4 regions of the Oceanobacillus kimchii X50 genome follow, and region 3 is predicted to be linked to each of the others. Evidence: riboswitches for the same ligand, from Rfam matches in the RefSeq annotation. Region 3 holds a riboswitch; each other region holds the start of a gene.

Region 1 (3,205 bases), 1.2 Mb from region 3:
GTTACCTTTCTGTGCTTCTTCTACAAGTTCAATGATACTACCACCTGCTTTGCAATATATAATATAATATTTGTCATAATATCATATTAAGCAGTTATGAATTTTCATAAATCAGTAAACTTACCAGAAGAATTTAACATAATTTCATATTTTTCAGATAAACATATGAAAATTTTCCTCTATATTAAGACAATATTATAAAATTCTATTAAAAATTGACGTTTAGTTGAAAATTAATTATTTATGACAAATGAACGTCACAATGTTACTCGGTTTGATTGCTAATAAAAAAACTACCATCCTACAAAGAGATGATAGTTTTTTAAATCAATAAATCAATTAATTATTTATTTAGTTAATGCAATAAGCTCTTCCGTTTTATCTGTTTTTTCCCATGGGAATAAAATATCTTTTCGACCAAAGTGACCATATGCTGCAGTATTTTTAAAGATAGGTTTTCTTAAATCGAGCATTCGGATAATTCCCGCTGGACGGAGATCAAACAATTCTCGAACAGCTTCTACTAAACGATCTTCACTAACTTTCCCAGTTCCAAATGTATTAACTGCAATGGATACTGGTTGTGCCACACCTATAGCATAAGCTAACTGAACTTCACAAGATTTAGCAAGTCCTGCGGCAACAATATTCTTAGCAACATAGCGCGCAGCATATGCTGCCGAGCGGTCTACTTTTGTAGCATCTTTACCACTAAAAGCACCCCCACCATGTCTAGCGTAACCACCGTATGTGTCTACAATAATTTTTCTTCCGGTTAGCCCTACATCACCTTGTGGACCTCCAATTACAAATCGACCAGTTGGATTAATAAAGTATTTTGTTTTATCATCTAACAATTCATTAGGAACAACTGCTTGAATTACTTTTTCAATCATATCTCTTTCAATTTGTTCATTTTGAATCTCTGAATGATGTTGTGTAGATATAACGATAGTATCAATACGTACAGGTTTGTCATTCTCATCATATTCAACGGTTACTTGTGTCTTACCATCTGGACGAAGGTAATCCACAATCCCTTCTTTTCTTACATCCGCTAATCTTTTAGATAATTGATGTGCTAATGAGATTGGTAATGGCATTAATTCTTCAGTTTCATCACAAGCATATCCAAACATAAGTCCTTGGTCACCAGCACCAATAGCATCAATTTCTTCTTCACTCATTTTACCTTGTCGAGCTTCAAGTGCCTGATTTACTCCCCCTGCAATATCTGCAGACTGTTCATCAATAGCAGTTAATACCGCACAAGTTTCAAAATCAAAGCCATATTTAGCACGTGTATACCCAATATTTTTTACTGTTTCACGAACAAGTGCAGGTATATCTACATAAGTAGAAGTGGAAATTTCTCCTGATACAAGAACAAGTCCTGTAGTTACTGTTGTTTCACATGCAACCCTTGCATTCGGATCTTTTTTTAAAATTTCATCTAAGATAGCATCTGATATTTGGTCAGACATTTTATCTGGATGTCCCTCAGTTACTGACTCTGAAGTAAATAAACGTCGATTTGCAGCCATAAGGCTAAACTCTCCTTTAATATGTTGTTACGGATCTCTTTATAACTTCTATCCTATTCAAAGTGCCAATAAAAGCACCTCGTCCTTTCAAAAACGTGGTACCAAAAAATATATATTGAAAACAAAAAAAACTTCCCTTCAAAACATGAGGAAAGGAAGAATTATGGCCTTTCGCTCTTATTGTTCAAGGAATTATTATCCTTGCATCAGGTTAGCACCTTTTCACCGTAGTGATGGTTGCTGGGCTTCATCGGGGCTGTCCCTCCACCAACTCTGAATAAGAGTATCCGTTCAAGGTTAAGATTAACGAAAGGTGAGTTATCTGTCAACTAATATAGACCCTGTCACATCGAAAAAAATAATGCATAAAATAAATCTCAATAATAGTATGGACTATTAATTTTAATGTGTTATACTAATAATCAGATTTAGGTATATAAAGACCGTTATGAGTTACAAATTAAAACTACTATCACTAACAATAAGGAGATTATACCATGAAAACCGTTGATAAGTCTTATATGAAAGAACTTCAAACAAACCATATCCACCATAATTTATCGGTAGCACAACTTGTTGAAAAAATTCTTTATAGACAAGAAGGAGTACTTACATCTACAGGAGCAATTCGTGCCACTACAGGAACATACACTGGTCGATCTCCGGAAGATAAGTTTATAGTGAAAGATAAGGTTTCTGATCTACATGTCAATTGGGGTAAAGTAAATAAACCAATTCAAGAAGAAGTGTTTAATCAATTATTATCAAAAGTAATCAATTATTTAAATGAAAAACAAGAAATATTTAAATTTCAAGGGTTTGCTGGATCTGATCACACTTATCGGCTTCCTATTCAGGTTATCAATGAATATGCCTGGCACAATTTATTTTCTAGACAGTTATTCATTACTCCAACAGAAGAGGAATTATCCAAACACCAAGCAGAATTTACAGTTATTTCAGCTCCCGGATTTAAGGCCGACCCAGCTATTGATGGAACAAATTCAGAAACATTTATATTAATTTCTTTTAAAAAACGAATTGTACTTATTGGGGGCACCGAATATGCTGGAGAGATTAAAAAGTCAATCTTTTCTGTGATGAATTATTTATTACCACAGCAAGATGTGCTTTCTATGCATTGTTCTGCTAATGTTGGTCAAGAAGGAGACGTTGCATTATTTTTTGGTTTGTCCGGTACTGGTAAAACAACATTGTCTGCAGACCCTTACCGTAAACTAATTGGTGATGACGAACATGGTTGGAGTCCTAATGGCGTATTCAATATTGAGGGCGGATGTTATGCAAAATGTATCAATCTCTCGCAAGAAAAGGAGCCACAAATTTATAATGCGATCCGATACGGTTCGGTCTTAGAGAACGTAATTTTAGATGATAATAGTAGAGAACCTGATTACGATGATACATCATTAACGGAAAACACACGTGCTGCTTATCCGTTAGAGAATATTGATAACATTATTAACCCTAGTGTTGCAGGACATCCAAATACAATTATTTTCTTAACTGCCGATGCATCTGGCACGTTACCTCCAATTAGTAAGCTAACGAAAGAACAAGCGATGTACCATTTTCTAAGCGGATATACAAGCAAGTTAGCAGGAACAGAACGCGGGGTCACAGAACCAACAGCAACTTTC
Region 2 (3,205 bases), 850 kb from region 3:
AAAAGGATTTTCACTCGATCGTTATTCTGGACAAAAATTATAAGGTTTTATTATACAGAACTACAATTCAAGAGATTGTAGTTCTGGTTTTGTCTTACTTGGTTTTTTAACGTTGAATAACTTAATTCTGGTAGCGATAATTGAATGTCCTCTCAGTGTATTCGTGCACTTCTTGTTAAAAGAATTCGTATTACCTGTTCTTACGGATCGTGCCATCTCAAATTACCCCCTACTTTTTTGAAGAGCTTGATGAATATCGCTTTTTATATCCTCCACATCTTCTAATCCAACTGATATACGAATCTGATCTGGTGTCACACCCGTCCTTTTTTGTTGTTCTGGGGTTAATCTTGCGTGTGTCGTACTTGCAGGATGAATTACCAGCGTCTTCGAATCGCCAATATTTGCAACGTGTGATAATAAATTTAACGATTGAATAAACGTTTTCGCTGCTTCATGCCCTCCTTCTATTCCAAATGTAAAAATCGCTCCGGCCCCTTGAGGTAAATAGGTTTTTGCAAGTTCATATTGATGATTTCCTGATAATCCAGGGTAATTTACCCAGGTTACTCTTTCATGTTCACTTAAATACGTAGCAATTTGTCTCGTATTTATTACGTGTTGCTTCATTCGTAATGGTAGTGATTCTAATCCTTGAATAAATAACCACCCATTAAACGGAGATAATGCTGTCCCAATGTCATGTCCTAATTCAAATCGCGCTTTTGAAATAAATGCATTGGCATTTTTTAGTTCGATATAAGATTGATTGTTTAAAGAACTTTTAGGTGTTGTAAATTCAGGGAAATTTCCGTTTGCCCAGTTAAATTCCCCTGAATCAACGATAATCCCACCGATAGATGTTCCATGTCCTCCTATAAACTTTGTAGTTGAATGGACTACAATATCTGCACCAAATGTAAATGGCCGTTGTAAATATGGAGTAGTAAATGTAGAATCAACGACTAAAGGTATTCCATGATTATGCGCTATAGTGCTTAACGCTTTGATATCAGCTATTTGCAATCCAGGATTACCAATTGTTTCCGTAAAGATTGCCTTCGTATTCTCATTAATGGATGAGGATATTTCCGAGAAGTTTGTGCCATCGACAAAACGGACCGTTACACCAAAGCGTTTAAACGTCTCAGAAAATAGATTATAAGTACCACCATACAACTCATTTGTTGCCACAATTTCATCGCCTACTTTCGCAAGTGTTAATAAAGCAATGGTAATAGCGGATTGTCCAGAAGAAACTGCAAATGCATCAATTCCTCCCTCTAATTCTGCTATGCGCTTTTCCAGAACTCGGTTTGTTGGATTTGCATTACGAGAATAAATGTAGCCAGCTTCTTGCATTTGAAAAAGAGACGCAGCTTGTTCCGGACTTTCGAACCCATAGGATGTAGTTTGATAAATAGGTACCGCCCTAGCATTCGTTTCCTTATCAAACTCCTGTCCTCCATGTTGAGCAATCGTATTAAAATTTAAAGTTCCATCAGATTTATTAGTCAATATTATTCCTCCCTCTTCATTCAAAAAACCTCTATTCTGCAATAAGAATAGAGGTTAGCAACTAAAAAGTCATTCTATTCTTATCTTCCAAGCGACTCGCTTGATGGAATTGGCACAGTATCCTATGAAGAACCTGTTGCCGAGGTTTCTTAGGGCCATATCCCTCCACCTCTCATGATAAGAAAAAACATATATAAAGTTATTGGTAGAATAATAATGCAAAATGTACGAAATGTCAATAAATTTTTTCGTATTAATCTTAGTGTGATATGAAAGTAGTATGTCAACCAACGCATCACTTTTATCATTTATTATGAATGATCTTCACTATGTTCAATCTTTTCTAAAACCGTTTCTACTTTTGTATGTCCATGTATCTCACAATAGTAAACAATAGTACGTATATGATGATAAATTTTACAAGGTCTTGTTTCTTTAATAAAATTTCGACGATATTCAATATAATGAGTATCTACATGTATTTTTTCTACATGATTTTCGATTTCTTTCCATTCATGTATCGTATTCTTTGGAGTATCCAATTCCAAAGGCTCAGCAGAAGTCTCTATATGATTAATACTAAATAATAATACCAGTGTTAAAACGAGGAATCGTAACATGGAAAGCACCTGCCATTCTTTTCATTTCTAATGGCTAGTATTAGAAAAATCAAAGCTTCTTATACATGAGGTAAATGATTAATAAAGTTTTGATATATAAATCCTCTTACTAAATGCTCAGAATAATGCTTTTGTAACTCATCTCGCAATAACTCATACTTAGAAGCATCCTCGAGTCCTTCAATAAAATATGAAATACCATCAAAATCTGATCCAAATCCAATGTGTTTCTCACCACCTAACGCACATATATGATCTATATGATGAAAAAGATCCGTTAGTTTAGCAGACTCTGCATTTTTTACAAGAAATGGTGGATACAACGCAAGCTGTATTTGTCCGTTGCAATCAATCAACGCCTTAATTTGATCATCATATAAATTTCTTGGATGATCGCAAATTGCGCGAACATTAGAATGTGAAGCAAAAGGATATTTTGCACTTTTCATTACATCCCAAAAGCCTTCTACGGTTAAATGAGAAACATCCGTAAAGACCATGTGGTTATTGTTCATTTCAACAACCGACTTACCTAATCTTGTTAATCCACCACCTCGTGGTTCCTCCGCACCGTCTGCACATAAATTAGCATGATTCCATGTTAACCCAATCGAAAGAACTCCTAAACGATATAGATATCTCAATTTCACCAAGTCATTACCTATTGCTTCTGCTCCTTCTAACGTTAGGACTGCACCAATTTGATGTTCTTTAAGATTGTTAATTTCATCCCATTGTTTAATATGTTTTATTTGCGGATGTTTCTCAATAATCTCCGAATAAAACAAATCTATTTGTTCTAAAGCATGTTGCCATTGCTCATTTGTCGGTACATCTGGATGTATGAAAACAGCAAAGAACTGTACTTGTACCCCACCTTGCTGCAATCTTTCTAAATTTGTATTTAGTTCATGATCATTTTCAAAATTCAATACCCTTTTTGGTTGTTGAAAGCCCCTTTTTGCCATCTGCAATTTAAGAAGTGCATCACAATGTGTGTCGATAAATCTCATTACTTTCACCCTCCTTTACATATACAATACATTAAAAACCACCTATATTATTGA
Region 3 (3,205 bases):
TCGGCTCAATATAAATAGAGTCTTCCGTAGGGGTAAATCCGGCTTCGATAGCAAAATTTGTATTAATCGCAGCTGCATCCAATTCCTCTAACTGACGTGCAATCTGCGCAGAATCTAGTTCCACAAATTCATAATTGCCGTTATTCTTATCAATGTCACGAACCGTAGAATTAATTCCTGTCTCCGAATCCAACTCAATTAAACCAGCTTGTTCAAATAGTAAAAGTGCACGACCACTATTTGTAGGGTCACTAGGCAGTCCGATGGTGGATCCCTCAGGTAATTCAGACACATCATCGACATCTAATGAATAAATCCCCATCGGGAAAGTAACGGTATCAAATGATTTCACTAAATCTAAGTTTCTATCTTCTTTAAACGCATTAAAATACGGTTCTGTTTGGAAGATATTTAAATCAATCTCCCCTTCAGCTAAAGCAACGTTTGGCATAACATAATCCGTGAACACCTTTGACTCGATTTCGATGCCTTCCTCTTCTGCTAGTTCCGTTACTTTTTCAAGAATTTCTTCATGTGGCCCTGCCGTTACACCGATGACTAATTTTTCATCATCGTACAATCCTTGACCCGACCCGCTAGATTCCTCACTGCCACACGCAGCCAATAATGATATTGCTAAAAGTACGATCGCTATTAATAATCCTTTTTTCATGATGTTTTCTCTCCTCTTTTTTCCGTGTAATAGGCTTGATTATATTTCTCTACTTGCTGTAACGCACCAGCTAATGATTCCGCCGTAACTTCCTTATTCATAAAATGAATCGACTCTTGCGGCAGAATTGCTTTCTGAATGATTTTCTCCACGAGCTCCGTATTGGTTACATCAATGCCGATTCCTTGTAAACTAGACGGCAATTGCCATTGATCGTAAAAATCGAGTAGACGCAAAAGCTCATCCTCTTTGTTTTCGAATGCCAATTGGCCAAGAATTCCGTATGCGACGAGCTCTCCGTGTAAGAAGTTTTTTGCCTCGATTGCTTCCGTTAATCCATTATGTATCGAATGCGCACCGGCAATTCTCCCTGCTTTATCGCCAAATCCGCCTACCATTCCACCCGTGATGATGATCGCCTCGATAACTCGAATAAATGCAGGCGTAACTTGTTTAGTGCGTGCGGCATCCAGTGCAGCCTTTCCATCCTTCAGTAGTACATCCCGGCAAATCCCCGCAGAAAATTGCGAAACTTTCACTGGTACAGGCGCTTCTTCATTCGGGTAAAAACTCTCGATCAATGCATCTGCTTCATAAAATTTTGCCAGTGTATCACCTATCCCCGCCCTTAAATATTCTATTGGGGCATGTGCAATGATAGCTGGTTCTACTAAGACAAGCGTGGTCGCCAACGGAAAATCCGTATAATGTGTAAATGCCCCATCGCTGTCATAGAAAACACTAAGCGGTGTCCACGCAGCACAAGTCGCAGCAATCGTCGGAATTAAAATCGATTTAACATCTGCTTTCACAGCTGCAGCCTTCGTAATATCGAGCGCTGTCCCGCCGCCAATACCAATCACAGCATCCACAGAATGTTGATGAAGCTGATTCGCTATGGTCTCTGCTTTTTCTAGCGTGGTATGACCTTCGATAAAGATGATATTCGGTTCTACTTGCTCCACTAATACATAAGGTAAATACGGCTTTGTCGCCTGCCATGATTTCTTCCCTGCGATAACTTGTATACGGTCAACTGATAATTCTTCAAGGAGTACAGGAATTTCCTCTAAGACATCAGAGCCAATCCGATAATGACCAGGAGCTCCTTTAACAATAGATGTGGACATAAACCCTTCCTCTTTTCTCATGGTGTAAATTTTTTTGGGAAACTAAAAATGCCTCCCGATTTGAACTCGAGAGGCATAACATAACAATACGTAAGTCATTCATCACCTCTCTTATTTCTCAAAATACTATCCGTATTTTGCAGGATTTAGCACCTATTCATCATTGGAATTAAGATGAACGGTTGCCGGGCGTCACAGGGCCAGTCCCTCAGCCACTCTCAATAAGAGATATTAGCGTATTTAATTTTAATTATCATACTATTACGGTTTTTACTAATTGTCAATAGAGTTAGTTAGGTTTTTTTAGTAAACAGGCAGCAAAAAACTCTACTATTCCTTTTAATGAGTATATTTTCTTAAAATTCAGTAAAAACATTGACACACGAAATTATAACTTTTAAGATAGATTCATATATAAATGAGACCGCTTTATTATAGTGGGAATCGTATTCAACCATTGGGGGACGTGTTATTACAATCTAGGGAAGTCACAGATAATCCTATTACATTTTAACAAATAGGATTATCGCTTCTAAACCTCGGGAGGTGTATTCTCCGCAATAATTCTAAGAAATAAACCAGGACAAGCAGGAAAGCCATTCAAATTTAGTTTTTCGATCCTTTACGCCTTTTTGATCTTGTACGACAAATACAAAAAAGAAAGGAATAAAGAAAATGAAAAAACAACTGTTATGGTATTCACCTATTATCGCAATGTTGCTCGTTAGCTTTACAACGGTATCGTTCACCTCACACATAAACGCGGAAAGCAAAAGTACGGAAGTGGAATACGAATTCTACCCAACACCCCAGAGTGTCGAATACGGGGAAGGTGCGCTAACCCTCAACAAGGATATTCAAGTTGTTTATGATGACACGATTGATGATGCCACAAGGAAAAAAGTAACCGAAATATTTGCCACCAATAACCTGCCCATACCGGAAATCACAGAAGAACCTTCCAAAGATGCCATTACTCTTTTTGTCGGAACCGTAGAATCTGGTGGCCCAGCAGCAAAGAACGCGGAGAATACACTTGATTCGAATAATATGGACTTTGATCAGATTGATGCTTACCAATTGGAAATTAGCAACAATACGATGACGGTGATTGGTAAAGATACCGATGCTGCATTTTATGGGATTGTCTCCCTCGAAAAAATACTCAGCCAGCGTTCTGATAATCAAATTAAACACTTAGAAATCAACGATTATGCGAATACGAAAGTGAGAGGTTTTATCGAAGGTTATTACGGCATACCTTGGAGTAATGATGATCGTAAATCATTGATGGAATTCGGTGGACAACTCAAGGCGAATTCCTATGTCTTCGCTCCGAAGGACGATCCATACCATAGGGAACAATGGGAAGAACTCTATCCTGAAGATATGTTAGAAGAGA
Region 4 (3,205 bases), 940 kb from region 3:
ATCTGGAGTACAACAAATTCTTAGTAATCAAGCTGATATTGTCATAGCGGGTGGGACAGAGAGTATGAGCCGTTCTCCAATATACTTACGAAATACTAGATTTGGAGGAGATCGAACAACCATTGTCGATTCTAATTTAGAAGCAGGACAACAACCTCAAGAAATCTATGGTAAGAATCTATCTATGGGTATTACAGCTGAGAATGTTGCTAGAAAATATAATATATCAAGAGAAGATCAAGATGCATTTGCGATAGAAAGTCAGCGCAGAGCAAAAAAAGCTATAGAAAGTGGACGGTTTAAAGATGAAATAGCTCCTATTGAGGTTGTGGAAAAGAAACAGATATCTATATTTGAAGTAGATGAATATCCTCGATTTGATACATCTCTAGAGAAACTAGCAAATCTTAATCCAGTATTTGAAGCAGGTGGGACGGTGACTGCTGGTAATGCTTGCGGCAGAAATGATGGTGCCTCAGCTTTGGTTATTATGAAAGAATCACATGCCAAACATCTTGGCTTGCAACCACTCGCAAGAATCGTAGATTGGAGTACAGCGGGTGTTTCCCCTGAAATAATGGGAATTGGCCCAGTACCGGCAGTCAAACAACTACTTAAACGAAATCAAAAAACAATCCAAGACATAGATTTACTAGAATTGAATGAAGCTTTCGCTTCTCAATCCGTTGCTGTTATTCGTGAACTAGGTTTGGATCATGAAAAAGTAAATGTTAATGGAGGGGCGATTGCGTTAGGTCATCCGGTCGGTGCTACGGGCACCCGGATAATTACGACATTAATCTATGAACTAATAAAAAGAAAACAGCAATATGGTATAGCAACTTTATGCGCTGGTGGCGGCCAAGGAATGGCAATATTGATCGAACAGTGCTAAGTTATTTTGCAGTATCAGGATAAGTTGATTTGATATGGAAAAGTGATTGTTTAATTAAACGACGTAAGATATCAAGATTAATATCACTGAGTTTGTTAATATAAACACACGATTTTCCGGTAGTGTATTTACCTAAAGCTGTCATTAATTCACTATCTTGAACAATATCTGTTGCGAGATAGAGACTAATTTTTGATTTTCTGGGAGAGTATCCTACTATTAAAAATTCTCCGGAGTGGCCAGAAGCGTATTTATAATTGTATTTTCCAAAGCCAATAATACTTGTTCCCCACATTTTTGCTGGATACTCAGTAGATTCGGTAAATATATCTAATAGTTTATAAGCATCTTCTTTCTTTTGAAGATGATCAACACTTTCGATGAATTGAATAACACTGTTTTCTGTTTCTTTTGTTTTTAGTTCATACATTTTCATCACTCCTAATCCTATGATTGATAATAGTATAACAAATATTTACAATATATTTTTGATTTAGATTGCAACTGGCAGTTTTTTATCAGGCACGGCATCACTCACTAGGAAATCATTTAAAAAATAATAAATGAATAATTTAAATTTCCTATTGATTATTTTATGGTTATCATATAAGATATTAAAAAGTTAATTTTTAAAAAATTAAATATAGTTAGACTTATCAAGAGAGACGGAGGGATTGGCCCGATGAAGTCTCAGCAACCAGCCTTATAAGGTATGGTGCTAATTCCAATAGGCTTATATGCCTTAAAGATAAGAAGAACAATGTAGGTTAACCCTTCTTCTTACTTTTAGAAGAAGGGTTTTTGTTTGTAAAAATAATGAAGGAGGAGATTATGATGAAGCGTAGTTTAAAAAGACGTTTGCAAGAAGGTACGGTAATAGTAGGAGAAGGATATTTATTTGAATTAGAGAGGAGAGGGTATTTACAGGCAGGTTCGTTTGTACCAGAAGTAGCACTTGCGAACCCGGATGCTTTAAAACAAACGTATCGTGATTTTATGAATGCTGGTTCGGATGTTGTATTAGCATTTACATACAATGCACATCGAGAAAAAATGCGCATTATTGGCAAGGAAAAATTATTAGAACCATTGAATAGAAGTGCTATTCGTTTAGCAAAGGAAGTAGCGAAAGAGCATCCATTGGAAGAAGCATTAGTTGCAGGAAATATATCTAATACAAATATCTTTGACCCTTATGATGAATCAAGCAAATCTAAAGTTAGAGAGATGTTCGCTGAAATGGCTCAGTGGAGTAAAGAAGAAGATGTTGATTTTATTAATGGTGAAACATTTTATTATCATGAAGAAGCAGAAATTGCTTTGGAAGAAATATTGAAAAAAGACTTGCCAGCTGTCATTACACTAGGGTTAATGGGAGAAAACATTTTAAGGGATGGCTATACGGTAGAGGAATCTTGTAAAATATTATCGGAAAAGGGAGCACTTGTAGTTGGAATGAATTGTTTCCGAGGTCCAGATACGATGCAACCTTATATTGCAAAAATTAGAAAGCATGTAGACGGTTATGTAGGAGCATTACCCATTCCATATCGTACATCAGATGAGCATCCGACATTTTTTAATTTACCTGATGGTGGTTGTAGTTGCCATTTGCCTACTGAAACAACTTTTCCAACTGCTTTAGATCCACTGTACCATAACCGTTATGAATTAGCAGAGTGGGCAAAAGAAGCAAAGGGGATTGGTGTTAATTATATTGGGTTATGTTGTGGAGCATCTCCAGCAATGCTTAGAGCTGTTGCAGAGGCAGTCGGTAAGGAGACCATTAATTCTCCCTATTCTCCTAATATGGAGAAGCATTTCTTGTTTGGGAAAGATAAAACATTAAAAGAACATAATGTAGGCTATCGATTTAAGGCATAACAAATCTTATATTGATGTTAAATCTCCTATACTATTCATTTAGATACAGTTGGAGAAGTACGAACCTCATTGTTATAAAACCAAGTAATCTTATTTGAATAATTATAAGGAGGAGAATTTAATGAGAAGTAAGTTAATGAGTATAGCTTTAGTGATAATAATAAGTAGTTTAATAGCAGCATGTGGATCTGATTCAAGTGCAGCAGATGGAAAGCCTGATAAGATTCGGTTAGATTATGCGTATTATTCACCAACAAGCCTTGTATTAAAAGAACAAGGATGGTTAGAAGAAGCCTTAGAAGATGAAGGAATAGGTGTGGAGTGGGTACTAAGTCAAGGTAGTAATAAGGCTTTAGAATTTTTAACAAGTGATAGTATTGATTTTGGTTCTTCTGCAGGATCTGCAGCGCTTGTTTCTAAAGCCAA

Evidence for each region. Region 3 has a riboswitch for S-adenosylmethionine ahead of C794_RS18120 (iron-containing alcohol dehydrogenase family protein). Riboswitches for the same ligand answer to the same signal wherever they lie in the genome.
Region 1: linked by a shared signal. The riboswitch ahead of metK (methionine adenosyltransferase) and the one ahead of C794_RS18120 (iron-containing alcohol dehydrogenase family protein) in region 3 are both predicted to bind S-adenosylmethionine.
Region 2: linked by a shared signal. The riboswitch ahead of C794_RS14240 (O-acetylhomoserine aminocarboxypropyltransferase/cysteine synthase family protein) and the one ahead of C794_RS18120 (iron-containing alcohol dehydrogenase family protein) in region 3 are both predicted to bind S-adenosylmethionine.
Region 4: linked by a shared signal. The riboswitch ahead of C794_RS03810 (homocysteine S-methyltransferase family protein) and the one ahead of C794_RS18120 (iron-containing alcohol dehydrogenase family protein) in region 3 are both predicted to bind S-adenosylmethionine.

Annotation. Positions count from the first base shown of each region.
Region 1 is NZ_CM001792.1:2,352,923-2,356,127, forward strand. Features, by position in the region: gene metK (methionine adenosyltransferase) at 348-1,544, opposite strand; SAM riboswitch class I at 1,719-1,828, opposite strand; gene pckA (phosphoenolpyruvate carboxykinase (ATP)) at 2,042-3,205, shown strand, end outside.
Region 2 is NZ_CM001792.1:2,722,061-2,725,265, forward strand. Features, by position in the region: gene C794_RS14230 (YitT family protein) at 1-43, shown strand, start outside; gene C794_RS14240 (O-acetylhomoserine aminocarboxypropyltransferase/cysteine synthase family protein) at 223-1,518, opposite strand; SAM riboswitch class I at 1,596-1,702, opposite strand; gene C794_RS14245 (hypothetical protein) at 1,830-2,138, opposite strand; gene C794_RS14250 (dipeptidase) at 2,198-3,151, opposite strand.
Region 3 is NZ_CM001792.1:3,570,720-3,573,924, forward strand. Features, by position in the region: gene C794_RS18115 (MetQ/NlpA family ABC transporter substrate-binding protein) at 1-673, opposite strand, end outside; gene C794_RS18120 (iron-containing alcohol dehydrogenase family protein) at 670-1,803, opposite strand; SAM riboswitch class I at 1,912-2,031, opposite strand; gene C794_RS20030 (glycoside hydrolase family 84 protein) at 2,479-3,205, shown strand, end outside.
Region 4 is NZ_CM001792.1:684,336-687,540, forward strand. Features, by position in the region: gene C794_RS03800 (thiolase family protein) at 1-895, shown strand, start outside; gene C794_RS03805 (DUF1801 domain-containing protein) at 897-1,325, opposite strand; SAM riboswitch class I at 1,546-1,650, shown strand; gene C794_RS03810 (homocysteine S-methyltransferase family protein) at 1,730-2,779, shown strand; gene C794_RS03815 (aliphatic sulfonate ABC transporter substrate-binding protein) at 2,901-3,205, shown strand, end outside.